Regions from separate parts of the Paenibacillus sp. ICGEB2008 genome, predicted to be linked through region 2. Evidence: riboswitches for the same ligand, from Rfam matches in the RefSeq annotation. Region 2 holds a riboswitch; each other region holds the start of a gene.

Region 1 (3,280 bases), on a different contig from region 2:
GAGAGCAGGGTCACCAGGGGCCAGCCTCATCAGTACAAAAGTCAGCGTAGATACAACGAATACAATGATGGGCAGCTGCGCCACACGTTCCAATATAAAACGAATCATAGGATACGTTGCTCGTTATTCCGCAATATCGGATTGCGCTGTAATGTAGTAATACTCGATCGGATGCGGTGTAAAGCCCTTTACTCCTTTTTTCACACCAAACACATTGTCAGGGTGCACAATGAACGACTGCGGCAAATCTGTATTGATGATATCCAGCGCTTGCAGTGTTACCGCATTACGCTGTGCGGTATCCTTCGCCAACTTCAGGCTGTGAAGAATATTCTCCAGCGGTTTGGAAGCATAACGGCTTACATTCGCTTCACTTGTAGAGGAGTAGAACATGTCCATAAAATACTGCGGCTCCCCTGTATGGGCCGTGAGCATGCTGTACATAGCAAAATCCCAATCATTTTTGGTCAATGCCTCGTCGATATTTTCCACCTTGCGAATCTTGACCTGAATTCCCTCATTCAGCAATTGGCTCTGAATCACCTCAGCCATGACGGATAGCTCCGGACGCTGTGGGAAGGTCAGCAGCGTAACCTCGAATGGCTTGCCCTGCTTGGTCCACGTACCTTGGGCATCCTTCTGCCAGCCATCCTTCGTCAACAACTGCTCCGCCGTTCCGTCCAATGCTTTGCGCTCAATCTTACCGAAGGGAAGAATGCTCGGAAACGGGCTGCTTGCTTCCGTACCGAAGCCTCTCATGACGGCGCTCACAATGGATGCGCGCGGAATCAGACTGTCCACCACCTTACGGTTGGTTGCATCCTTGAACACAGGTGATTCCATGTTGTACACAATCATATGGGTGCGCAAGGATGGAGCCGACAGCACTTGTAGCTTGTCGTTCTTTTTTAATACCTCTGCGTTATCTACCGGAATATCCGTCGCTACATCCACCTCACCAGATTGTAACGCCATCAGGCGCGAATTACCGTCCGTAATGAATTTCATCGTCGCTTCGGCCAATCGCGCCTTTTCGCCCCAGTATCCGTCATAACGCTCGACGACCAAGGATTGATCCTTGTTGAAGGCTTTGATTTTAAAAGCACCTGTCATTGCAGGGTAGCTTTGCTCATCTTTCATGGATGCCACATCCAGTACAATCGTTGACGGATCAGCCAAATTGGATACCAGCGCTGCATTCGGCTGGTTTGTCGTAATTTTCAGCGTCAGCGGACCAGTTACATCAATGGACTTCACATCCAGTAAATCCTTCGCCAGATGGCTTTTCTCGATTGAGCGCAGCAAAGATGCTTTTACACTTGCTGCATCCATGCTCTTTCCATTATGAAACGTGACCTTATCCTGCAAGCTGAACGACCACACGTTAGGGCTGTCATGTTTCCACTCCTTGGCTAGCCAAGCCACAGGCTCCAGCTTTTCATTCAAACGAATGAGTGTCTCACCGGCACCGGAACGCATCACATCCCAGCTATTGTCTCCATGCGGATCGACGCCTGACGGTTTCCACGTATACGCCATCACCAGCTTTTTATCTGCTTGAGTCTGTTGTGCAGACGTGTTCTCACCCTTGCCCGAGCTATCCTCCGTCTTCGTGGCTACGCCACATCCGGAAAGAGTCATAACTGCCATCAGCAGCAGCAATCCTGTACATATGAACCATGAACGCCTATTACGATTGCCTATCATCCCACATTTTCCCCTCTATCTTGTAAAATCGTATAAACCTAACGCAAAACGCGAAAAAGCATTCCCAACCACTTGATCAGCAGTCAGAAATGCTTTCATTATAAAATGTCAAAACTCACCTCAAAGCCAGCTCCAAAAACATAGAAGGGATCAGATCGGTTTCAGACATTCCGTATGCAGCACGCCTAACCACCTCCCCAGCATCCCGTGGGTCTGACAGTGATGTCAAAACAGGCAGGTCTCCTGACTCCAAGCGTATCTTTCAGGCCTTCCCGGTTCCTCACAGTTCCAGTGGCTTGTTCTGAAAGCTCCAGCAGTACCCTGCTGATGCCTGTATACAGTGGCGGGTCCGTGTCGGAATCTACCGAACTTCCCTTTTAAGTGAACACGCTCAACAACTATCTACATCGTCTCTACGAAACTTCGTATATAGAGTTGTCCGGCTCACACCTGTTTTCTTCCTTTATTCCTTTTTATTACGATTTAGGATTATCTTATTTTGTTGCTACTGGCTTGTCAACAAATGTTGCGTAATAATTTAAATTTGAATGATATAGTGTGAATCAAGACCAAGGCTATTCATTGCTTGCGCGCAATTGAAGGTATGTCTTAACGTTGCGTGCACACAATTCACGTGTTAAAATTAGGTATAGAGATAACCACCGTATCCGTATACTAAAAAGAGCCTTCGCCGCTCCAACGGCAAAGACTCTTAGGACTTGAAAGGCTGTGGATCACCACCACGGCGCGCTGCATAACTGAATGTTAATGCGAACGAAACCCACTGTTAGGGGCCAACCTAATTACGCGGTGGGTTTTCGCTTGTTCCGAAATTTCCGACGCAGCCAGCGATAAAGCTTACGAATACTAAACACCAGGCTTAGTAACGTAACCATCCAACGCAGCACATCATAGCACGACACAAGGTTGACCATCGGCTTCACCCCCTTTCGGGAAGCTGCGCCGTGATCCGAAAACATCCACCACTATCCAAAGTCCTTAAGGTAGATTATACCATGCCTCTTCCTACCACTCTAGCAAATTCCTCTAGTAGATAAACCAACCTAAAAGTGCAACTGGAAAACGCACCAAACTAAGCTCCCCATTTCGTCCCGCAGCTTTATCTATATGTCCCCAGACAGCAAAGGGGTCTATTATTTAGGCAGCGCCTCCCGAAAAATCAGGAGGAAGGACGCGGCGTGTACTATTATGACTTCACTTCGAAAATCCAAACCCCGATCTTCATACAGAAAGAGGGTTTTATCAATAATTTCATGCTGCTTAATAAATAACTAGTACTGGATAACCCCATGCCAAACAGCCGGAAAAGAGGCAACGCCCTTTCTCCGGCTGTTTTTGTTTATTTCCTATTCATCAAACCTTCTGTGGAACTTCTGAGACATTAACGCCTTTGACCGATTCACCCTGTTTTCTTGCCAAAACAATGTTCAAGACAATTGCCGTAATCGAGCCAGATACGATGCCATTTTGCAGCAGCATTTTGGCAAAGCTCGGCAGTTGGTCGAACATTTGCGGCAGAACAGCTGAGCCTAGGCCCACGGCAATACTGCAT
Region 2 (3,280 bases):
ATTTCGAACATAGCGATTCGGTGCATGGCTGTGGTCTGAAGAGCGTGAACGGTCATTTGAAATGAGCTGGAAATGATAAATGCAGTAAGCTAAAAATGAACTTATATTTACTAATACAGAGTAAAATAGAGATAAGGGCCTACGAGGTCTTTATCTTTTTTTGTTGGACATGCATCGCAAAGTTTTTTGTTATAGCGAAAATATTTATCTAATATAATGAATAAGTTTCGATGCATGATATTGAGGACAGGAGCTGAGACGTTTATGAATTCTATTTGTGTATTTGCAGGGTCCAGACCTGGACATTCATCGGTATATGTTGAGGCGGCAGGCAAGCTGGGTGAAGCTATGGCTCGCCAGCATATCCGTTTAATTTATGGAGGCTCCAGCAGAGGGCTGATGGGTAAGGTGGCGGATGAACTGCTGGCGGGTGAAGGTCAGGTCACCGGCATTATGCCCACCCTGTTATTCGATGCAGAGATCATTCATCGGGGAGTTACCGAGTTTATTGAGGTAGCAAGCATGCATGAACGTAAAGCGGCGATGAGCGAGATGGCCGATGCGTTTATAGCCCTTCCGGGAGGCTTGGGAACCTTTGAGGAGCTGTTCGAGGTATTGTGCTGGGCGCAAATCGGTATACATCGCAAGCCCATTGGGCTGCTGAATGTGAATGGATATTTTGACCCGTTGGTAGAAATGGTACGTCATAGCGTGCAGGAAGGGTTTACCGGAGCTGATCATCCAGCGCTACTGAGTATATCTGCGGACCCGGATGAACTGCTGCATATGTTGAAAAATAAAGCAGAGAACTTGAAATAAAGCTTTTTTCGTGCTTGCACAACTGATTGAGGCAAGGTTATGATAAGACCCATAATCAAATAGCGGACAGACAAGGTGCCTTTGCGGTTGAGCAAAGGGTAACAGGGAATCGGGTGCAAGTCCCGAGCGGTCCCGCCACTGTAAGGAAGAGGGTTCTTTTAAATGGTCACTCGTACAAAACGGGGAAGACGAGAGAATCCGTTGATGCCAAGCCAGGAGACCTACCTTGATCTGTATGCACCGTTAACCTTCGCGGAGAGGATGGGTGTACGAAATCAGGAAATCAGGCACACGTTGCTTTTTCCATGTTGGTTACAGGTTTGCGTGGATATGAACGTGCAGCAGCGTTTGAAGCGTAAACAAAACAGATGGAAAACAACGGCAGATAGGAGGAAGACAAGAACTGTCTTCTTACGCTGTTTCGTCTGGTGAGAGAGATACGTACATAGGAACCCCATCCGGGCAGGATGGGGTTTTTTGAGTTAAAGGATGCCACAAATTATTGAAATAGATAGTATAGCTGCCCTGAAAAGGATGATAGGAGGAGCACGATGAGCCCATTAGGAAAATTGCTGGTGATTGGATTTGGACCAGGAGATATGGAACATATCACAAAACGGGCGTTGGATGCGCTGGCCGAAAGTGAGGTCATTATCGGCTACAATACCTACGTTGATTTGATCCGTCCGTTGTTGAACGGACAGGAGATTGTACGCACAGGGATGACAGAAGAAGTGAGCCGTGCGCAGGAGGCGGTTCGCCAAGCAGAGATGGGTAAGAAGGTAGCCGTCATTTCCAGTGGAGATGCTGGGGTCTATGGCATGGCAGGGCTGGTGTACGAAGTGCTGATGCAAAAAGGCTGGCGTCGCGAGGACGGGGTTGAGGTAGAAGTTGTGCCGGGGATCTCGGCTATTCAATCCTGTGCTTCGTTGTTGGGAGCGCCGGTTATGCATGATGCTTGCACAATCAGTCTGAGTGATCATCTGACCCCGTGGGAAACGATCGTGAAGCGTGTAGAAGCTGCGGCTTCGGCTGATTTTGTGATTGCCTTGTACAATCCGCGTAGTGGTCGGCGTACCCGCCAGATTGTGGAGACGCAGTCCATTTTGCTCCGTTACCGTGATCCGCAAACTCCAGTTGGACTGGTGAAGAGTGCTTATCGTGAACGTCAGCAGGTTATTGTAACGACGCTGGAAGATATGCTGAACCATGATATCGGGATGCTGACGACCGTAATCATCGGCAATTCCTCGACGACAGTGTATGACGGGTTAATCGTGACTCCGCGCGGCTATCAGCGTAAATACACGCTGGACGCGACCGAGCAAGTGCTCAAACCGCATCAGCGGCTTCGCACGGAAGCGGAGCCGTGGTCGCTGGGCGCGCAAGAGGATCGCGCGCTGGATACACCGCAGGGAGGTGGAGCAATGTCTGCGTCTCCCGAGCCTTCCGCGAGCAGCGCTGCGGTTGCCACGCAGGCACGCCCGCAGGCGATGGCTACCGTGCAGGCTGCGCCCGCGAAGCAAACCGGAGCGGCTCCAGCATCGCTGGCAGCAGAGGCACTAAGCCGCCTAGCTGTCGGCGGCAAGCTGCCGGGCGAAGCCAATGCTCGCTGGAGCGGGCAAGCGCCTGCTGCCCAGAGCGCCGTCGGAACGGCAACGGTGGCTACCACTGGGAAGGCGTCAGGCGGCTTTGGCAAGCCTGCGCTGTTTGAGGTGGGGGTTTCCCCTGGCGTGGGAAACAAGAAATTCACTGCTCGGCAGATGGCACTGCTCGCCGAGGTAGCGGGTGATGATGGCGAGCTGGAATACACGCCAGATCATCAGATCGTGCTGCGCGTGCCGTGCGCAGACCCCGAGGAACTGGTCGGACGGCTTCGGGATGAACGATTCATTGTCATGCCGATCGGCGATGTGTTTAAGGTCAAGGCATGCGACTTCTGTAATATGGAGAAGGATGACGCAGTGCCTGTGGCTGAGCACCTACAGGTTGTGCTTGGCGGATTACAGGCACCCAAGGAAACGAGCATTGCTTTGAACGGATGCGGCATGGCCTGCTATGGAGCGGTACTGGAGGATATCGGAATTGTCTACCGCAAGGGAGGATATGATCTTTTCCTCGGCGGCAAAAAATTCGGCCGTAATGCTCATGCCGCTCAGCCCGTAGCGGAAGGAATTCCGGGTGATCAGATTACGGACATCGTGGAGAATATTATCGCTGAATACAAGGAAAAAGGGCATCCGAACGAGCGTTTTCATAAGTTTTTCAAACGTGTAGGCATCGTTGCGGGTTTCCGGCATGAAGATGCACCAGCAACAGTAGAAGTGAACGCGGTTTGTGGTGATTAAGTGGGTTGGTAGGCTTGATGAACAGGATACAAGCATATATATATAATAGGGCGTCATGTAGGCTATCCCTATCAATGAGGAGGAAAACACAGCAGTGGATGCAATATTGTTGG
Region 3 (3,280 bases), on a different contig from region 2:
CCCCTTGGCACTGGCATATCGTGCCGTAAATACGCTCGACTCAATGGTTGGCTACAAAAATGAAAAGTACCTGCATTTAGGCTGGGCCTCGGCACGTCTGGACGATGTAGCTAACTACATTCCGGCTCGCCTGACAGCAGTTATGCTTGTGATAGCGGCGTGGTTGTATCGGCTGGATGCTGCAAGAAGCTGGCGCACAGTCAAGCAGGATGCCCGTCTGCACCCAAGCCCGAACAGCGGCTTCCCCGAATCAGCAGTGGCAGGTGCCTTGGGGATTCGTCTCGGTGGCTATAACGTGTATCACGGCGTACGCTCCTTTCGGGCATATATGGGCGAAGAGATACGACCACTGGAGTCGAAGGATATCCGGCATACCATCCGGCTGATGTTCGCCGTATCCACTATGTTTGTAGGGTTGTGTTTGTTGGGAGCTGCGGGGTGTTTTGCCTTGGGATGGATGCGGTGAGGAGTGACATTATTTTGAAACAAAATACAGAAGGGAAAAGAGTGCGAGAATGTGCACTAAGTCCGAGCCCACAACAGGATAGTGAGCCGAATGATGCTAAAGAAGATCTGCAGTGGGACATGGAGCTCGTGCTAGTTCGTCATGGCACAACCTCATGGAATAAGGAACGTCGATATCTGGGACATGCCGATTTGAGTTTGCTGTCTGGAGCAGAGCAGGAATTAAAGCCTTTACGGGAAAAATTACAGGGCCAGTCCTTTGCTCAAATCTATTGCAGTGACTTGATGCGATGTCGCCAGACCTTGCAGATCATTTTGCCGGAGTCAGCATTGACGACTGAACGTTCCCTATCTGCTATGCCTCCTATCATGGAGCCACGTCTGCGAGAACTTCACTTTGGCGAGTGGGATGGAAAAACGTATGACATGCTTAAGGATGTGGCGTTGTATCGCGCTTGGATTGATGAGCCACAGCGAATCACCCCGCCTGGAGGAGAGTCCTGGGTACATTTTGTGAACCGTCTGCGCGAATTCCGTGACTCTCTGTTTGCGTGGCGCATTGCTTTGGAGGTTCAGCCAATAGAGTTGAATGCTGCACCTCCCTCTGTTTTGGTTGTCACGCATGGTGGTGTAATTCGCCAATTGGTTTGTATGCTGATACCAGGTCATGATTTTTGGAGGCTGAATCCAAAACCGGGAGAAGCGATTAGGCTTCAGTTAAGGCTGGCAGGACTGCACAATTGTATAGCAAAATTGCTTTTTCACTAGGGTAGTTGTGGCGAATCAAGCAGCTGTTTGGGTTGTAAGCTAACTCTTTTTAACCTATAATCATCAAGTAAAAGAACGGCTTGACTACACTACATCAAATATCCAGCAGACGAGGTCGGCGCCGTGTGAGGGAACTTGCTTTTCTTCATTGCGCTGTTAAAAGGGAAGTCGGTGTGAGTCCGACGCGGTCCCGCCACTGTAAATGGAAACATGCTCATTAGCCCTGTTACATGTGCCGCCAAGCATATGAAAGAATATCAGGGCATGCCTCTTCCATAAGTCAGGATACCTGCCCGTCCGCCTGTCACCATAATCCTTCGAGGAAAGGATGACGTGTTCGCAGTGACTGTCCATGCGGAAGGAAGCTGCCCGCCTGCGCACAATCTGTGCTAACGTGACCCCTGTGTCCTGAAATGAGGATGCGGGGGTTTTTGATAGGAAAAGAAGGCTGGAATGAGGAAATACGGATGATGTTCAAGTAACGCTCTTAACGATTTTTGTATGAAGGGGTGCAAATCATGGCAGGAAAGAAAATAAAGGTATGGACAACAGGTCTATTGGCGCTGATATTGGCAGTTGTACTGAGTGCATGTGGCGCGAATGGAAAAAATGTAGAAAATAAAGAGGGCCAAGTTTCTTCACAGCAGCCGGGACAGACTGTAACCGCACAAGAGCCTCCGGGCAAAACGGTTTACCCGCTAACGGTTAAGGATGCAACAGGACAGGAATTTACATTCAAAAAAGCACCGGACAAGATTGTTTCCGTCTCCCCGGCAGAAACTGAAGCGCTGTTCGCTATCGGATTGGATAAGGAAATTGTTGGTGTATCCGACTACTCTGATTACCCAGAGGCAGCTACGAAAAAGCCTAAAGTGGGCGGTATTATGAAACCGAACGAAGAGGCGATTATTGCTGCGAACCCTGATGTCGTTTTTGCAGGGATTTCACTTAGTGAACAGGCTACGACTAAGCTGCGTGACATGGGAATTATGATTTTTAAAACGGAACCGAAGACCGTTGAAGATGTCATAGCTAACATCGAATTGTATGGGAAAATCACCGATCATCAGAAAGAAGCGAGAGCGGTGACCGACAAGATGAGAGCAGATGTAGCGGAAGTGAAAGAAGGAGTTAAAAATATCGGCAAAGGGCAGAAGCTGCGGGTATACGTCGAGTTTTCACCAGGCTGGACAGTGGGTAAAGGCGAGTTTATGGACGAACTGATTACATTGGCAGGCGGCGAAAACGTGGGTGCCACGCAGAAGGGCTGGTACCAAATCAGTGAGGAAAATATTATAGCTGCCAACCCTGACGTGATTTTGTACAGCAAAAGTGTGAAGGATGACAAAACAGGCCAGACCCTCAGCGATATCATAAAAGCTCGCAGTGGATGGGATCAAATATCGGCTGTTCGTAACAATCGTGTATTTGCCGTGGATGATAATTTGATTAGCCGTCCAGGTCCACGCGTAACAGAAGGGCTCAAGGAAGTAGCCAAGGGCGTGTACCCTGAAATTTTCAAATGAACCGTAGACTGATCGGTTTTGGGGGGACTGGTCTTGTCTTGCTGCTGCTGACGCTGCTGCTCTGTCTTGGCATCGGCTCGGTCAGTCTTCCGGTCAGCCAGATCACAGGTATTTTGATCAACCACCTACCGTGGTTAAGTGATACGTTTACACCGGATTGGAATACATCTGCAGAGCAGATTATTTTGAAGGTCAGACTGCCACGGGTGTTACTGGGAATGTTGGTTGGAGCAGCGCTGGCGCTGGCGGGAGCCGGATTTCAGGGTGTGTTGCGTAATCCCTTGGCTGATCCCTATACCCTTGGGGTATCCTCGGGAGCTTCGGTAGGAGCGGCAGTGCTGATTTATTGGGGGCTTCAATTTTCATTTGTGGGTATATGGACGCTTCCGCTAGTCGCATTTATAACCGGCATGCTGACGCTGTGGATGGTGTTGACGTTGGCGCGTGAAGGTGGGAAAATTCCGACCCAAAGCCTCATTTTATCAGGTGTGGTGATGCAATTTTTTGGGGGAGCCATTGTT

What was found. A riboswitch is a leader RNA that binds a small molecule or an ion and turns the genes downstream of it on or off. The one in region 2 is predicted to bind cobalamin.
Region 1: another riboswitch for cobalamin. It lies ahead of C400_RS0104340 (ABC transporter substrate-binding protein); the one in region 2 lies ahead of cobJ (precorrin-3B C(17)-methyltransferase).
Region 3: another riboswitch for cobalamin. It lies ahead of C400_RS0107780 (ABC transporter substrate-binding protein); the one in region 2 lies ahead of cobJ (precorrin-3B C(17)-methyltransferase).

What each region holds. Positions count from the first base shown of each region.
Region 1 is NZ_AMQU01000006.1:178,840-182,119, reverse strand. Features, by position in the region: gene nikB (nickel ABC transporter permease) at 1-108, opposite strand, end outside; gene C400_RS0104340 (ABC transporter substrate-binding protein) at 124-1,707, opposite strand; cobalamin riboswitch at 1,924-2,128, opposite strand; gene C400_RS27360 (hypothetical protein) at 2,511-2,687, opposite strand; gene C400_RS0104320 (nucleobase:cation symporter-2 family protein) at 3,082-3,280, opposite strand, start outside.
Region 2 is NZ_AMQU01000030.1:33,469-36,748, forward strand. Features, by position in the region: gene C400_RS0124675 (uroporphyrinogen-III synthase) at 1-65, shown strand, start outside; gene C400_RS0124680 (TIGR00730 family Rossman fold protein) at 265-819, shown strand; cobalamin riboswitch at 877-1,062, shown strand; gene cobJ (precorrin-3B C(17)-methyltransferase) at 1,371-3,167, shown strand; gene C400_RS0124695 (sirohydrochlorin chelatase) at 3,262-3,280, shown strand, end outside.
Region 3 is NZ_AMQU01000007.1:683,395-686,674, forward strand. Features, by position in the region: gene cbiB (adenosylcobinamide-phosphate synthase CbiB) at 1-466, shown strand, start outside; gene C400_RS0107775 (histidine phosphatase family protein) at 481-1,233, shown strand; cobalamin riboswitch at 1,329-1,544, shown strand; gene C400_RS0107780 (ABC transporter substrate-binding protein) at 1,752-2,759, shown strand; gene C400_RS0107785 (FecCD family ABC transporter permease) at 2,756-3,280, shown strand, end outside.